Regions from separate parts of the Marinobacter adhaerens HP15 genome, predicted to be linked through region 1. Evidence: predicted binding sites of a transcription regulator. Region 1 holds the regulator's gene; the other holds the start of a gene.
What was found. Region 1 encodes sigma-54, which starts transcription at its own class of promoters, with help from an activator protein. Its sites were predicted from a motif close to ANTGGCATNNANNTTGCTNT; they were not measured.

Region 2: the regulator sigma-54 is predicted to act here: its motif matches at 4,224-4,243, upstream of flhA (flagellar biosynthesis protein FlhA).

Annotation. Positions count from the first base shown of each region.
Region 1 covers NC_017506.1:2,578,770-2,586,744, forward strand. The annotation lists gene lptA (lipopolysaccharide transport periplasmic protein LptA) at 1-281, shown strand, start outside; gene lptB (LPS export ABC transporter ATP-binding protein) at 259-984, shown strand; gene HP15_RS12190 (RNA polymerase factor sigma-54) at 1,141-2,661, shown strand; gene hpf (ribosome hibernation promoting factor) at 2,762-3,070, shown strand; gene ptsN (PTS IIA-like nitrogen regulatory protein PtsN) at 3,158-3,628, shown strand; gene rapZ (RNase adapter RapZ) at 3,657-4,541, shown strand; gene HP15_RS12210 (HPr family phosphocarrier protein) at 4,549-4,818, shown strand; gene mgtE (magnesium transporter) at 4,913-6,274, shown strand; gene yjgA (ribosome biogenesis factor YjgA) at 6,290-6,817, shown strand; gene HP15_RS12225 (carbon-nitrogen hydrolase family protein) at 6,827-7,672, opposite strand; gene HP15_RS12230 (YhdP family phospholipid transporter) at 7,703-7,975, opposite strand, start outside.
Region 2 covers NC_017506.1:2,424,063-2,432,037, forward strand. The annotation lists gene HP15_RS11470 (MinD/ParA family protein) at 1-524, opposite strand, end outside; gene flhF (flagellar biosynthesis protein FlhF) at 593-1,900, opposite strand; gene flhA (flagellar biosynthesis protein FlhA) at 1,961-4,141, opposite strand; gene upp (uracil phosphoribosyltransferase) at 4,360-4,998, shown strand; gene HP15_RS11490 (uracil-xanthine permease family protein) at 5,001-6,257, shown strand; gene HP15_RS11495 (class I SAM-dependent methyltransferase) at 6,238-7,092, shown strand; partial or broken gene flhB (flagellar biosynthesis protein FlhB) at 7,537-7,975, opposite strand, start outside.

The DNA of each region.
Region 1 (7,975 bases):
CGCGCGAAGGTGAAGGTGAAACCGACGCCCGCGCCCTGAATATTACCTGGTCCGCCACCGACAGCCAGCTGACCTTTGAACGGGAAGCGGTGATTGAGCAGAATGGCAACCTGTTCCGCGGCGACGTGATTCACTATGATACCGCTGGCCGCGTTGTAACCGCAGAAGGCGGCGCCGAGACCGGCGATGGCACTGGCCGGGTAGAAATGGTGATCCAGCCGCGCAGCGCCGACAGACGCACTGACAAACAGGAAACCGATGGCAGTTCTGAGAGCCAGTAACCTGGCAAAAAGTTACAAACAGAAAAAAGTGGTTATTGATGTTTCCCTGGAAATCCGAAGCGGGGAAATTGTCGGACTGCTAGGACCCAACGGCGCCGGGAAAACCACCTGTTTCTACATGATCGTGGGGCTGGTACCTGCCGATCACGGGCGGATAACGATCGACAGCCGGGATATTACGCCGCTGCCGATGCACGGTCGGGCCCGTCAGGGCATCGGCTACCTGCCACAGGAAGCCTCGGTTTTCCGCAAACTGTCTGTGCGCGACAACATCATGGCGATCCTTGAGACGCGGCAGGGCCTGAGCAAGGCAGACCGGCAGAAAAAGCTCGAGGAGCTGCTGGAGGAATTCCACATCACCCATATACGGGACAGCGTTGGTATGGCCCTGTCCGGTGGTGAGCGGCGAAGGGTGGAAATTGCCCGGGCTCTGGCCATGGAGCCGGCTTTCATCCTGCTGGATGAGCCCTTCGCCGGTGTTGACCCTATATCCGTCAGCGACATCAAACACATTATCCGGCATCTGCGGGACAAAGGGATTGGCGTGCTGATCACCGACCATAACGTGCGCGAGACTCTCGATATCTGCGAGAACGCGTACATTGTTTCCGGCGGGCACATCATCGCCTCCGGCAATGCCGATGCGATCCTGGCCAATCAACAGGTCAAGGAAGTCTACCTCGGGGACGAATTCAGGCTGTGACAGTGAATGGCTCATTGTTTTGATGATCTGTAGCAAGTAAACTCGGCAAAGAACTTGCTAGGGTAAAGAAAACCGCGGCAAGTAACCGGCATATAAAGATTTTTTCAAGACCTATGACACAAAGCGCTGATGAGTGACGGATCCTGAACCATGGTTATGAAAGCCTCCTTACAGTTAAAGCTGGGTCAGAGCCTGACCATGACACCCCAGCTGCAACAGGCGATCCGGCTTCTCCAGCTATCTACCCTCGACCTCCAACAGGAAATCCAGCAGGCACTGGAATCCAACCCCATGCTGGAGACATCCGAGGACGACGATCAGACCGACACGTCCACCGAGAGTGACGAGCGCGAGGCCAATGCGGCCGAGTCTGCTGCCGAGACCACGCCGGAACCGTCCAGCGACTGGGACGAATCCGAGAACGGCCCGGACTGGTCGTCGGAAAACGAGATTCCGGATAACATTCCGGACGATCTGCCGGTCGACACGGCCTGGGATGACATCTACCAGTCCGCCCCTGCCCCGGCAGCCCGCAACGACGATGAAAACGATCACGATTTCGAGACCCGCAACTCGCCCACCGAGACCCTTCAGGATCACCTGGAATGGCAGCTCAACCTGACTCCCCTGAGTGAGCGGGACCAGGCCATTGCCCACGCCCTGATGGACGCCGTGGACGAGCGGGGCTATCTCACCAGCCCCCTGGAAGAAATCCACGCCGGGCTGCTGGACGAGAACGAAGAAGACCCCCTTGAACTGGATGAAGTGGAAGCCGTCCTGCATCGCCTCCAGCACTTCGATCCCCCTGGCGTGTTTGCCCGGGATTTGCAGGAATGCCTGCTGATACAGCTTAACCAGCTGCCGCCGGACACACCCTGGCTCGCCCAGGCACGCCTGGTGATCACCCACTACATCAACCTGCTGGGCAACCGGGACTACGCCCAGCTATTGCGTCGCAGCCGCCTGAAGGAAGATCAACTCAGGGAAGTCCTGGCGTTGATTACCGGCCTCAATCCGCGCCCGGGCGACGTGATTGATCGCGCCGAGCCCGACTACGTGATTCCGGATGTCATCGTTCGCAAGCACAATGGCCGCTGGCGTGTTGAGCTGAATCCGGAAATTGCACCGCGCATCCGGGTAAATGCCAGCTATGCTTCACTTATAAGGCGTGCAGACAGCAGTGCAGACAACACCTACCTCCGCGATCAGTTGCAGGAGGCCAAGTGGTTTATCAAGAGCCTGCAGAGCCGCAATGAGACCCTGCTGAAAGTAGCGACCCGTATTGTCGAGCACCAGCAGGGTTTCCTGGATTACGGCGAGGAAGCAATGAAGCCGTTGATTCTCTCGGACATTGCCCAGGCGGTGGAAATGCATGAATCAACGATTTCACGGGTAACCACTCAGAAATACATGCATACCCCCAGGGGTATTTTCGAACTGAAATATTTCTTCTCCAGCCATGTCAGCACTGATGAGGGCGGAGAATGCTCTTCCACGGCCATACGCGCGATGATCAAGAAGCTGATTGCCGCCGAAACACCCAAAAAGCCGTTGAGCGACAGTAAAATTGCAGCCATGCTAGGGGAACAGGGTATCAAGGTTGCGCGACGCACCGTTGCCAAGTACCGGGAGGCCATGCACATTCCGCCGTCCAACGAACGCAAGCGGCTGGTCTGAATACCCCGGGACGGGACTCAACACTGTATTCGCCGGCGCACAATGCGCCAGCACCCAGACCGGCTCCCGGGAGCCGGCATGATGACAACAGGAGACGCCTATGCAACTCAACATTTCAGGCCATCACGTAGAACTGACTCCCGCACTGAAGGATTACGTTTCAGAGAAGTTCGAGAAGCTCGAGCGTCACTTTGACCACATCAGTAACTGCCAGGTGACTCTGGAAGTGGAAAAGGTGCGCCAGATTGCGGAAGCCACATTGCACGTGGTAGGTGGTGAGATTCACGCAAAGGCAGAAAACGAGGATATGTACGCGGCCATTGATGCCCTTATCGACAAGCTCGACCGTCAGATCCTCAAGCACAAGGAAAAGAATGTAGAACGGATGCACGGAAACGGCTCTCGCTAACGCGCTGTTTTCATGCACTTCATCTAATCGAGCTGCGACATGAGTAACGTGTCGCAGCCTTTTTTTTAACGGAAATGCAGTCGATCCATGAGCGACACATCCCTGACCATAGACAACATTCTTGCGCCGGAGCTCACCCTCTGCAGGGTAGCTGCGTCCAGCAAGAAACGGGCCCTGGAGTTTATTGCCGAGCAAATAAACCATCAGGACAACACGCTCAGCGAGACCCAGCTCTTCAACAACCTGATTTCCCGTGAGCGCCTGGGCAGCACCGGCATTGGCCAGGGAATTGCCATTCCCCACTGCCGCCTGGAAGGACTGGACCACGTGGTGGGTGTGCTGATGACGCTTGAAGAAAGCGTGGAGTTCGATGCTATCGACAATCAGCCAGTCGATCTGATCTTTGCCCTGATTGTGCCAAAAGAGGCGACGAGCGAGCACCTTGAGCTGCTGAGCCAACTGGCGGAGAAGTTCAACGAGCGGTCATTCTGTGATCGCCTCCGGCAATGCGAGGACGCCAGCACGCTGTACCAGCGCATGACCGCCTCAGGCGGCTGATATTCACTGCAGTGGAGGTAAGGTGGTCATGAAGCTGATTATCGTCAGTGGCAGGTCCGGTTCGGGCAAGAGTACCGCACTTCATGTGCTGGAGGACCTCGGGTTTTATTGCATCGACAATCTTCCTATTGGCCTGCTCTTCCCCCTCACACGGGAAGCCGCCAGCCAGACCAGGCCTGGTCGACTGGGCAAGATGGCCGTCAGTATCGATGCGCGGAACCTTTCCGGCGAGCTGGCCAATTTCGAGGAGATCTACCGGCGCCTCCAGGAAACCGGGGTTACCGTTGAAATCATCTTCCTGGACGCCGACGAGCAGTCGCTTCTGCAGCGTTTTCACGCCACCCGCAGAAAGCATCCGTTGAGTGACGACAGGACCTCTCTCCGGGAAGCCATTACCAGCGAGAAGAAACTGCTGGAGCCCCTTTCCAAGCTTTCCGATCTTTACGTAAATACCACCGGCATGTCCATGTACGAGCTGCGGGACATGGTCAAGCAGCGCGTGGTCGGTCGAAAAGATCAGGAACTGGCTCTCCTGTTTCAGTCATTCGGCTTCAAACACGGCGTGCCGCTGGATTCCGACTACGTTTTCGATGTCCGCTGCCTGCCCAACCCCTACTGGGATACCAGCCTCCGCAAGTATGTCGGGACGGATCAGCCGGTTATCGAGTTTCTGGAAAAAGAACCGGCAAGCCGGAAGATGATCGAGGACCTGAAATCATTTCTGGATACCTGGCTGCCCTCTTTTGCAGACAGCAACCGCAGCTACATGACCATTTCCATTGGTTGTACCGGCGGCCAGCACCGGTCGGTGTATGTGTGCGAGCAGTTGGGTGAGTACTTCCGGCAACGGTACAGCAATGTGCAAGTGCGGCACACCGAGCTGCCACACCTGCAGACCCGGGAAGAGATCTGATCGAGCCATGATTCGCCGCCCCATTACCATTATCAACAAACTGGGCCTGCATGCGCGCGCCACTGCGAAGCTCGTCAACACGGCATCCGAATACGACAGCAGCGTGCGTATCAGCGGCAAAGGCCGGGATGTGGACGCGAAGAACATCATGCAGGTGATGATGCTGGCCGCCAGCAAAGGAACCGATGTGGAGCTCATTGCCGACGGGCCGGATGAGGAACAGGCCATCGAAGCATTGGTGGAACTGATTAACGACTATTTCGGTGAGGGCGAGTAATTCCGCCTTCCGTACGGCATTCACCTACAACTCTTTCTCACCGATAGCGCCTAACTCCGCTATAATACAGGCGTTTTCTGACGCCGGGTGATTCATGACCGATATTCTGGAAAAAAGCCAGGCCCGCCAGCGTCTTCGCTCCCTGAGCGAAGCGCTGGACAGTGGCGCACTGAAGCAGGTTGCCCGCATCCTGAACGGTGGCCTGAGCCCCAGTGATATTGCCCATTTGCTGGAATCCTCACCGCCCCGGCAGCGGGCCCTGCTGTGGAACCTGGTGGACAAAGACCTCGAAGGCGAGGTTCTCCAGTATCTCAGTGATGATATCCGAGGCTACTTCCTGAGCCAGCTTAATGCTCAGGAACTGGCGGATATCATCGAGGATTTCGAGTCAGACGACCTGGCCGACCTGCTGCAGCAGCTGCCGGATACGGTCATCCAGGAAGTCCTGGAGACCATGGACGAGCAGGACCGGCAACGGGTGGAGGAAGTTCTCTCCTATCCGGAGGACACCGCCGGCGGTCTGATGAACACCGACACCATCACGGTGCGCCCGGACATCAGCATAGACGTCGTACTGCGTTACCTTCGGCGGCACCGCAACCTGCCACCCATGACGGACAGCCTGATCGTGGTGAGCCGGCGGGATGATTTCATTGGCATGCTGCCGATTACCAAAATGCTGGTATCCAACCCCGCCTCCACCGTGCGTGAAGTCATGGATACCGATATCGAGCCTATTCCCGTAAGCCTCTCCGACACCAAGGTAGCAACACTGTTTGAACGCTACGACCTGATCTCGGCGCCGGTAGTGAATGAGGAAGGCCGACTACTAGGGCGCATAACCATCGATGACGTGGTTGACGTTATTCGGGAGGATGCGGATCACTCCCTGATGAGTATGGCGGGCCTGGATGAGGACGAGGACACCTTCGCACCGGTCTGGAAGACATCGCGCCGCCGTGCCGTCTGGCTGGGGATCAACCTGATCACCGCCCTGATCGCATCGGCTGTGATCGGGTTATTCGAAGAGACCATCGCCAAGGTCGTGGCTCTGGCGGTTCTGATGCCCATCGTCGCAAGCATGGGCGGCATTGCTGGTAGTCAGACGCTTACACTGGTGATTCGCGGTATGGCCGTGGGGCAGATCAGCGGCGCCAACGTCCGCTGGCTGCTGAACCGGGAATTTCTGTCAGGGATACTGAACGGCCTGCTCTGGGCCGCCGTGGTGGCGGGTGCCGCCATGCTCTGGTTCCAGGATGTGATGATCGGCGCGATCATTGCTGCCGCGCTGGTGATCAATCTTGTCGCCGCAGCGCTGGTTGGCACGGTTCTGCCACTGTTTCTCAAATCTCGCAATATTGACCCGGCCCTGGCAGGCAGCGTGATTCTCACGACTGTGACCGATGTAGTCGGGTTCATGGCCTTTCTTGGCCTCGCGACGATTTTCTACGCTTAAGCGGATCTCGGATTTATGAAAGACCATCAAGACAACGACGCGCCGGAATACGACGGCCCTAGCAAATCTCAGCTGAAACGGGAAATGCACGCCCTGCAGGATCTGGGCAAGCGGATGCTGGACCTTAGCAACGATCAGTTGGAGACCCTGCCAATCAGCGACACCCTCCGCGCCGCGATCGAGGAATCCCGCCGTATCCGCCAGAACGAGGCCAAACGACGGCACCTGCAATACATCGGCAAGGTCATCCGACAGGAAGATGACCCCGAAGCCCTCGCGAAAGCCATCGACGCCTTCGATGCCGGTAGCGAGGAACACACCCGCAGACACCACCTGGCGGAACGCTGGCGGGACCGGATGATTGCCGAAGGCGATTCCGTTGTTGGCGAGTTCTTCAGCTACTGCCCCACTGCCGATATGCAGCACCTGCGAAACCTTGCTCGAAACGCCCGAAAAGACGTCGAAAAACAGAAGAACACCGGCCAGGCCCGGAAACTGTTCCGTTATCTCAGGGAGTGCATCGACGACGCCGAGGCCATGTGAGCCGTTGGTTCAACCTTTGAGCCGTCGGTGCTCCCACACCGGCATCCGGGCGCGCAGATTGGCTACCTGATCGGCGTCCAGTTCGGCGGTGACCAGGCCCGGGCCTTCCCCCATTTCCGTCACGATCCGCCCCCAGGGATCACAGATCAGGCTGTGGCCATAGGTGCGACGGCGCTCGCTGTTCTGGCCACCCTGGCCAGGTGCCACTAACCATACCTGGTTCTCGATCGCGCGCGCCCGGATCAGGGGGTACCAGTGGGCATCACCGGTCTGCCAGGTGAAAGCGCTCGGAAGGCAAATCCAGTCCACATCCTGCTCACGCAGCAGCCTGAACAGCTCCGGAAAGCGAAGATCGTAGCAGATCGCCAACCCCAGCTTGCCCGCGGGCGTATCCACGGTCACTATCTGTTCGCCGGGCTCGAAGGTGTCCGATTCGCGGTATTGACCATGGGCATCTTCCACCATGGCATCAAACAGGTGAATCTTGTCGTAACGGGCAACTTCCTTACCCTGGTCATCAAAGACAATGCAGGTTGCCCTGACCCGATCCTCCAGATCTGAGCCGTCCGGTCGTTTGGCCACGGGCATCGACCCGCCAACGATCCAGAGCCCCAGTTTCCGGGCCTGTTCGGCCAGGAAAGTCCTTATGACAGGCTCGGACCCCGCCTCCTGGCGACCACGATCAATCATCTGACTGGTGGCCAGAACCGCAAAATTCTCGGGCAGTACGGCGACCGAGGCGCCCTGCTCGGCAGCCCGGGCCAGCAGCTGTTCCGCTTCGCGCAGATTGGCGTCGATGTCATGACCGCTGACCATCTGGATGGCTGCGACCCGGTTGGAAACACGCTTGTTCATGACTGCCTCCGATATTGCCAAACAGAAAAGTTATTCGCCGGTGTCAAAAACCCGTTGCAGATTCACTTCCGGCTCGTCCCATGTGCCCGTCACGCTGTAGGTTGCGCTTGTCAGCCTGCTCAAAGGATCGCCCAGAATCTTGTCCAGCACAAACAAGGCGCCGCCGATCGGCGCACCGGCACCCATGAGCAGCGCCGCCAATGGCAGATTCTGAGTCAGGGGCAACACAACCACAAGCCGCATATCCAGCTCCTCGCTGGCCATATTGGTCGTACCACTGAGTTTGAAGGCACCGGATGGGCC
Region 2 (7,975 bases), 150 kb from region 1:
ATACGGAAGCGGTTGGTTCCATAATCACGGTTCATCAGCTTGATCAGGGCATAGGCATCGGTGATCGAGGTCGGCTCGTCGCAGACAACCAGCAGCAGCTCCTGCGACGCTCTCAGAAAACTGACCACTGACTCGGAAATACCGGCGGCGGTATCAACGATCAGGACATCGATCTGATCACCCAGTTCGCTGAACGCATTAATCAGCCCGGCATGTTCCATGGGGCTGAGCTGGGTCATTCGTTGGGTACCGGAAGAGGCGGGGACAATCTTGATGCCACCGGGACCATTCACCAGAACGTCCTTCAGATCACAGTCGCCCGCCAGAACATCCTGGAGGTTGCGATTGGCAGTGATGCCCAGCAAGACGTCGATATTGGCGAGCCCCAGATCGGCGTCGAGCAGCACCACTCTCCGGCCTTTCTGCGCCAGGGCAATTCCGAGGTTCACCGACACGTTACTCTTGCCGACACCACCCTTTCCGCCGGAAACTGCAATCACCTGTACCGGATGTGCTCTGCTCATACTGTTTTTGGTCTCTCGCCACGTTTCGCCGGCTTTGTCTCCGACGCCTGCTGTCAATCTGTCCGGTCTCAGGCGTGCTCTTTCAGGCCCTCTGCGACCGCTTGCTGTTGCTGGAGTGTTTTCAGCCGATCCACGGCCAACCGCACCAGCGGAACGGCTTCTGCGTGGTGCAGGTCTTCAGGAATCTTCTGGCCGTCTGTGTAATAGGCTACCGGCAGACCGGTTTCCATCACAAACCCGAGAGACTCGCCCAGCGTCAGGGCCTCGTCGATTTTGGTCATCAAACAGCCCGCAAGATTTGCCATCTTATAGCAATGCCACACGGATTTCATGATGCGAGGCTGACTGGTTGCCGAGACCACCAGATGGGTTTTGATATTGTGATGGCTGCGAGCCAGTTCGGCCAGCTGTTCCTGATAGCCTTTGTCCGCACTGGTCAGTCCGGCGGTATCAATCAGCACCAGATGACGGTCTGAAAGCTCGTCCAGAATATCGTCCAGACTGTGGCTCTCATCCACGACCCGAACCGGCACATTCAGGATCCGACCGAACACGAATAACTGCTCGTGCGCCGCCACCCGATAGCGATCCGTGGTAACCAGGGCCACGGAATCGGAACCATGCTTGAGCACGTAGCGAGCGGCGAGTTTTCCGATGGTGGTGGTTTTCCCGGACCCTGTCGGCCCCACCAACGCGTAGGCGCCGCCCTCATCCAGCCACTCCATGCGGGAGGTCCGGACCCCGGTACACAGCATTTTCAGGGACTGCTTCCAACCGTCTTCCAGACGCCCCGCCTTGTGACGACGGGAAATTGACCCCGCCAGATCACTGCCGAGGCCGAACTCCTGCAAGCGCTCGGCAAGCCTCTGCTGCACGGCGGTGGTCGCAGAAACCTCCGGCTCCGGTTGCGGCCGACGGCCCTGCATCATGTCTTTGAGCGAGCTGATCTCGGCCCGCATCTGCGCCAGCTCATCGGAATAGGCTTCCCTCGGCGCCTGTGGCAGAGGTTCAATATCACCAAAACCACCGCTCACCTCTTCCTGAATGGCAGCGAACGAACCGGCGTAGCTCGCGCCCTGCGATGCCCGCTTTTCCCGTACTTCACGGATGCGGTCCCGGGACCGGCTCAGCTCGTCCTCAAGACGCCTGTGCTGGTCGGCCTGCATCTCGGCCAAGCGGGACCCGTTGGTGGCTTCTTCTGCCTGGTTGCCCAGTCGCTGGCGCGCCATATTCTCGTCATAGTCCAGCGCCGTCACAATTTCGACACCGCCGTCGACCCGACGATTGGAAAGGATCACGGCGTCCGGCCCCATCTGTTCACTGACCTGCTTGAGCGCCTCGGCCATGGTCTGAGCAAAAAACCGTTTTACTTTCATGATGCCTCTTCCTCCACCGGCAACGCCGTGCCGGCGCTGTCCGCTCTGTCATCCGCGCCGCTACTGGCCAACGGACGCCACGATCGTAATCTGTTTGTTATCCGGAATTTCCTGGTACGAGAGCACATGGAGCCGCTCTACCCCGTAGCTGGCGAACTTCGCCAGCACCGGCCTCAGGGGCCCGGACACCAGCAGAATGGCTGGCTTGCCGAGCATCTCCTGACGCTGGACGCTCTCCTGAAGCGAGCGCTGGAGTTTTTCAACCATATTCGGCTCCAGGACCAGGCCAATATCTTCCTGTCCGCCGGATTGTTGACTCTGTTGAACAGACTTTAGCAATAACTGTTCCAGATCCGGATCCAAGGTGATCACCGGTATCTCCGATTCGTTGCCGCAGATACTCTGGACAATCATCCGGCGCAGGGACTGCCGCGCAACGGTGGTCAACAGCTTCGGATCCTGACTCTTCGGATGCACGTTCACGATAGCCTCGGCAATGGACCGCATGTCCCGGATCGGCACTTCTTCCTTCAGGAGATTCTGCAGCACTTTCAGCAGCAGGCTGATGGATACGGTGGTGGGTACCAGTTCCTCGGCCAGCTTCGGAGAAATCTTTTCAAGCTGATCCAGCCATTTCTGGACTTCCTCGTGGCCCAGCAGCTCGTGGGCGTGTTTCTGCAGTACCTGGTTAAGGTGGGTCGCGACCACCGTACTGGCATCGACCACGGTATAGCCGAGGGTCTGGGCCTGGTCTTTCTTGTCTGGCTCAATCCAGCTGGCATCCAGACCGAACGCCGGATCCTTGCCTTCAATGCCCTCTATTTTTCCGAATACCTGACCGGGGTCGATGGCCAGTTCGCGGTCCGGATGGATTTCCGCCTCGGCAATGGTCACGCCCATCAGCGTGATGCGGTAGACGTTGGGCATCAGATCCAGGTTGTCTCGGATGTGGACCGAGGGCATCAGGAAGCCCAGATCCTGGGACAGCTTTTTACGAACGCCCTTGATACGACTGAGCAACTGGCCACCCTGTGACTTGTCCACCAGCGGGATCAACCGGTAACCCACTTCCAGACCGACAATATCGACAGTGGACACATCGTCCCAACCCAGCTCCTTGGTCTCTCCGGGGGCCGGTAGCTGACGCCCCTGATCGCCGCCAGCATCACCGCCTGGGGGCAGATCACGACCCGCCGGCCGTGGAGCCGCCCCGCCCGCGCCCCTAACCGGGAATGCGCCATCTTCTTCGACGGTCTGTCTCTGGTGCTTCCAGATATACCAGGCAGCGCCGGCGGCCAGTGCACCCAGACCCAGGAAGGCCACGTGGGGCATTCCGGGAATCAGACCGAGAATGATCAGGATAGCGGCGGCAATGGACAGCGCCTTGGGCGCACTGAACATTTGCTGGAGGATCTGGCCGCCCATGTCCTGGCTGGAGGTAACCCGCGTTACCATGATTGCAGCAGACGTGGACAGCAGCAGTGAGGGAATCTGTGCCACCAGGCCGTCACCAATGGTCAGCAGCGCATATCGCTCCATGGCCAGCCCGAAATCCAGACCGTGCTGCAGCATACCAATGGCAATACCGCCAATGATGTTGATCGCAAGAATCAGCAGGCCGGCAATGGCGTCGCCCTTCACAAACTTGGACGCACCGTCCATGGAGCCGTAGAAATCCGCTTCCTGGGCGATTTCGGCACGACGATGCTTGGCCTCATCCTGATTGATCAGGCCGGCGTTCAGGTCCGCATCAATCGCCATCTGCTTGCCGGGCATAGCATCCAGCGTGAAACGGGCGCTCACCTCGGAGACCCGGCCGGCACCCTTGGTCACGACCAGGAAGTTGATGATCATCAGGATCGCAAACACCACCAGACCCACGGCGTAATTGCCGCCGATCAGAACGGCGCCGAAGGATTCGATCACTTTACCGGCGGCATCGCCGCCTTCGTGGCCGTTCAGCAGAACAATCCGGGTAGACGCCACATTCAGGGCGAGACGCAGAAGTGTGGCTACCAGCAGGACTGTCGGGAAGGACGCAAACTCCATCGGCCGCAGGGCGTAGACACACACCAGCAGAATGACAATGGACAGGGTGATGTTGAAAGTAAAGAACACGTCCAGGAGGAACGCCGGCATGGGCAGAATCATCATGCCCAGCAAGCCCATCAGCATGATGGGTATGCCCAGGTTGCCCCGCGTCAGGGTTTTGACGTTATTGAGGACTAAAGCTCTGTCCATGCCGGATACTTCTCCGATTGGCCGTGCCTGCAGGCGTTTTGAAGGTCGAAAATCTGACACCGGAGCGTCGTTTGGAAGGGTTATCGCAAGATCCGTACCACCCCTTAGGGGATTTCCGTTAAGCAGCCATTTGCGGCCTGACTCGCCTTGCCAGATGCGGTATCCTTGCGCCATTTGATCGCGACGCCAAAATTCCAACCAGACACACAGGTGACCCCATGCCAATCCACGAGGTAAAACACCCTCTGATCCGCCACAAGCTCGGCATCATGCGCCGTGCGGATATCAGCACCAAGAATTTCCGGGAGCTGGCACAGGAAGTCGGTGCACTCCTGACCTACGAGGCCACCAAAGACTTCAATCTGCAGGAAAAGACCATCGAAGGCTGGGCAGGGCCGGTTAACGTGGAACAGATTCACGGCAAGAAAGTCACCATCGTGCCGATCCTGCGGGCCGGCCTTGGCATGCTTGACGGTGTCCTCAGCCTGATTCCGGTGGCCCGGGTCAGTGTTGTCGGCCAGATCCGCAATGAGGAAACCCTCGAGGCCAGCACCTACCTTGAAAAGCTGGTGGGCGAACTGGACCAGCGCATGGCCATGATTGTCGATCCAATGCTCGCCACCGGCGGCTCAATGATCTCCACCATTGACCTGCTCAAGAAGGCTGGCAGCACCGAGATCCGGGCCCTGGTTCTGGTCGCCGCGCCCGAAGGCGTTGAAAAGGTTCTGGAAAAACATCCGGACGTATCTATCTACACCGCCTCCGTTGATGAGCGCCTCAACGACAAAGGCTACATCCTTCCGGGTCTCGGCGATGCCGGCGACAAAATCTTCGGCACCAAGCAAAAGGACGTTTAAGAATGCAGGACCATAACAACGACCCGGTCTGGAAACAGGCCATTGCTGGCTCCCAGATGCTGCTGGTGGCGTTCGGCGCGCTGGTTCTGATGCCACTGATTACCGGGCTGGATCCCAACGTGGCCCTGTTCACCGCCGGCCTGGGCACCCTGATCTTTCACGTGGTGACCGGCGGTCAGATCCCGATTTTCCTCGCGTCGTCCTTCGCCTTTATTGCCCCCGTGATTGCCTCCAAAGGCAAGTTCGGCATGGAAGAGACACTCGGCGGCCTGATGGCAGCGGGTATTCTCTATATTTTCCTCAGTGGACTGGTGCGGCTGCGGGGCACCGGCTTTGTCCGCCGCCTGCTGCCGCCAGTGGTTATCGGTCCGGTGATCATGACTATCGGTCTCGGCCTGGCGCCGGTTGCCGTTCACATGGCCTCCGGCCGCACCGGTGATGGCGCCAACCAGCTGATTCCCTACGACACGGCGATCTGGATCGCCATGATCTCGCTGGCCGTAACCATCATCATGTCGGTCTGGTCGAAAGGCATTTTCCGGCTGATTCCGATCATGTTCGGCGTTATCACCGGCTACATCCTCTCCGCGTTTGCCGGTATCGTGGATACCACGCCAATCCGGGACGCCGCCTGGTTCGCCGTTCCCAACTTTGTTGCGCCGGAATTCAGCTGGGGCGCCGTGCTGTTCATGATCCCCGTCGCCATTGCCCCGGCCATTGAACACATCGGTGACGTGCTGGCCATCGGCAACGTGACCCGAAAGAACTACCTGGAAAAGCCGGGCCTGCACCGCACCCTGCTGGGTGACGGCCTGGCCACCAGCGCCGCCTCCATGCTTGGAGGACCGCCCAACACCACCTACTCGGAAGTCACCGGCGCCGTTATGCTCACCAAGAACTTCAACCCCAAGGTCATGTGGTGGGCTGCCTGCATCGCCATTGTTCTGGCTTTCGTTGGCAAGTTCGGCGCAGCACTGCAAACCATCCCGGTGCCCGTCATGGGCGGCATCCTCTGCCTGCTGTTCGGTTCCATTGCCGTCGTTGGCCTGAACACACTGATCCGCCACCAGGTAGATCTGTCGCAGTCTCGCAACCTGGTTATCGTAGGCGTTACCCTGGTGTTCGGTATTGGCGGCATGGTGCTCGGGCATCTCGAAGGCATCGCGCTCTGTGCGGTGGCTGCCATCATCCTGAACCTGATACTGCCCGGCAGCCGCGAGGCATGGGGTAAAGCCGTCTATGAGCAGAAAGCCGACTAACAGCTCCGGCATCAGCTTCACTGCCCTGTATACCGGTGCCGTCTGGCACCGGTACGGGCTTTCTGACGACACCCTCGTTACAGAAAAGGGCCGCTGGCTCTATCGCCTGATGACCCCCTTCGAAGCCGCCAGTCAGGCGGCCATCGGCGGAAACATCCGCACCTTCCTGCTGCAACGACATCTGATTATCGACCACCTAATTGACCAGGCCATCCGCAACAAGGGCATCACCCAGGTTCTCGAGATCGCCTGCGGCATGTCGCCTCGGGGGATTCGGTTACGCGAGAAACATCCCCTGCTCCATATGGTCGAAGCCGACCTGCCCGACATGGCCGCCCGCAAGGCCCTCCGCCTGATGGCCACGGGCCGCCTCGGCGACCACCACCAGGTCACGCCCATCGATATCCTCGCGGACTACGGTGAGTATCAGCTGGAAAAAGTGATCGACCGCGTATTCGAGAACGACCAGCCAGTGATCATCGTTACGGAAGGCCTGACCAGCTACTTCTCTCTGGAAACCATTTCCGAGTTCTGGCGCCGACTCGCCGCCGCCATGGCCAAACGCCCGGGCTCGGTTTACCTCTCCGAAAGCTACTACCAACCCCGCCAGCCGGTTCTGAACACCACCCTCAAGGTGCTCGGTGGCGTCCTCGGCGCCGTCACCCTCAGCGAGGTATCTTTCCACTTCCAGACCGACGAAGAGGCACGGGAGCATTTCCTGTCCTGTGGGTTTGCCTCCGCCACAGTGCACGATCCGCGATCCTGGTATGGGATTCTGCCAATCCCCGAAAGCCGCGGGGAACCGATGGTTCGGGTTATCGAGGCTGGTTGCTGACTTTCTGGAATTGCAGCCTGCTAGTTTGAGGGATGCGTGGTGGTGAAAGGCCTTTCCAGGACACGCTACGAGCACATCCATGTGCGCTTGGCTGTGGCCATCCATGGCCACAGACAGTCCTGGAAAGGCCTTCCACCACCACTTGTCATAACCTCCAGATATCGCTCTGGATTTATTTTGCTTGGTTGAAAGTCTCGCCATTAACCAAGATCAAAACGCAGGTTGGATTAGGCGCAGCCGTAATCGAGCCTACGATTCTGGCTTTCAATGCGATATCGAATGGCTCAGAAGCGGGTTGTCGGGTGGGCCTCCCAAAAATGTCGGCGGCCATGGATGGCCGACGCCAAGCGCACATGGATGTGCTCGTAGCGGTTTTTGGGAGGCCCACCCGACAACCCGCCAGCACCCAGACCCGCAGGCTACTTTCAGGAACCCAGCTCCAAACTAGACGTCCCGCCGCAAATCCGACGGAATCGGGAACTCTGGCATACCGGGCTTGGGCCCGCGCCCCTTGCGGAACTGTCGGAGCTGGAACACATAGGCGAGCACTTGGGCAATGGCCATGTACAGGCCATCGGGAATCTCCTCGCCGATGTCGGTGTTGTGGTACACCGCCCGAGTCAGCGGCGGCGTTCTCAGAATCTCGACTTTGTTCTCACGGGCAATTTCCATGATCTTGAAGGCTACCTCATCGGCGCCCTTGGCCACCACAATCGGCGCGGCCATCGCCTTCTGATCGTATTTCAGCGCCACTGCGTAATGGGTCGGGTTGGTGATCACCACATCTGCCGTAGGCACGTCCTGCATCATGCGGCGCTGAGCCATTTCACGCTGGAGTTGGCGGATCTTGCCTTTGACCTCGGGTTTGCCCTCGGTGTCCTTG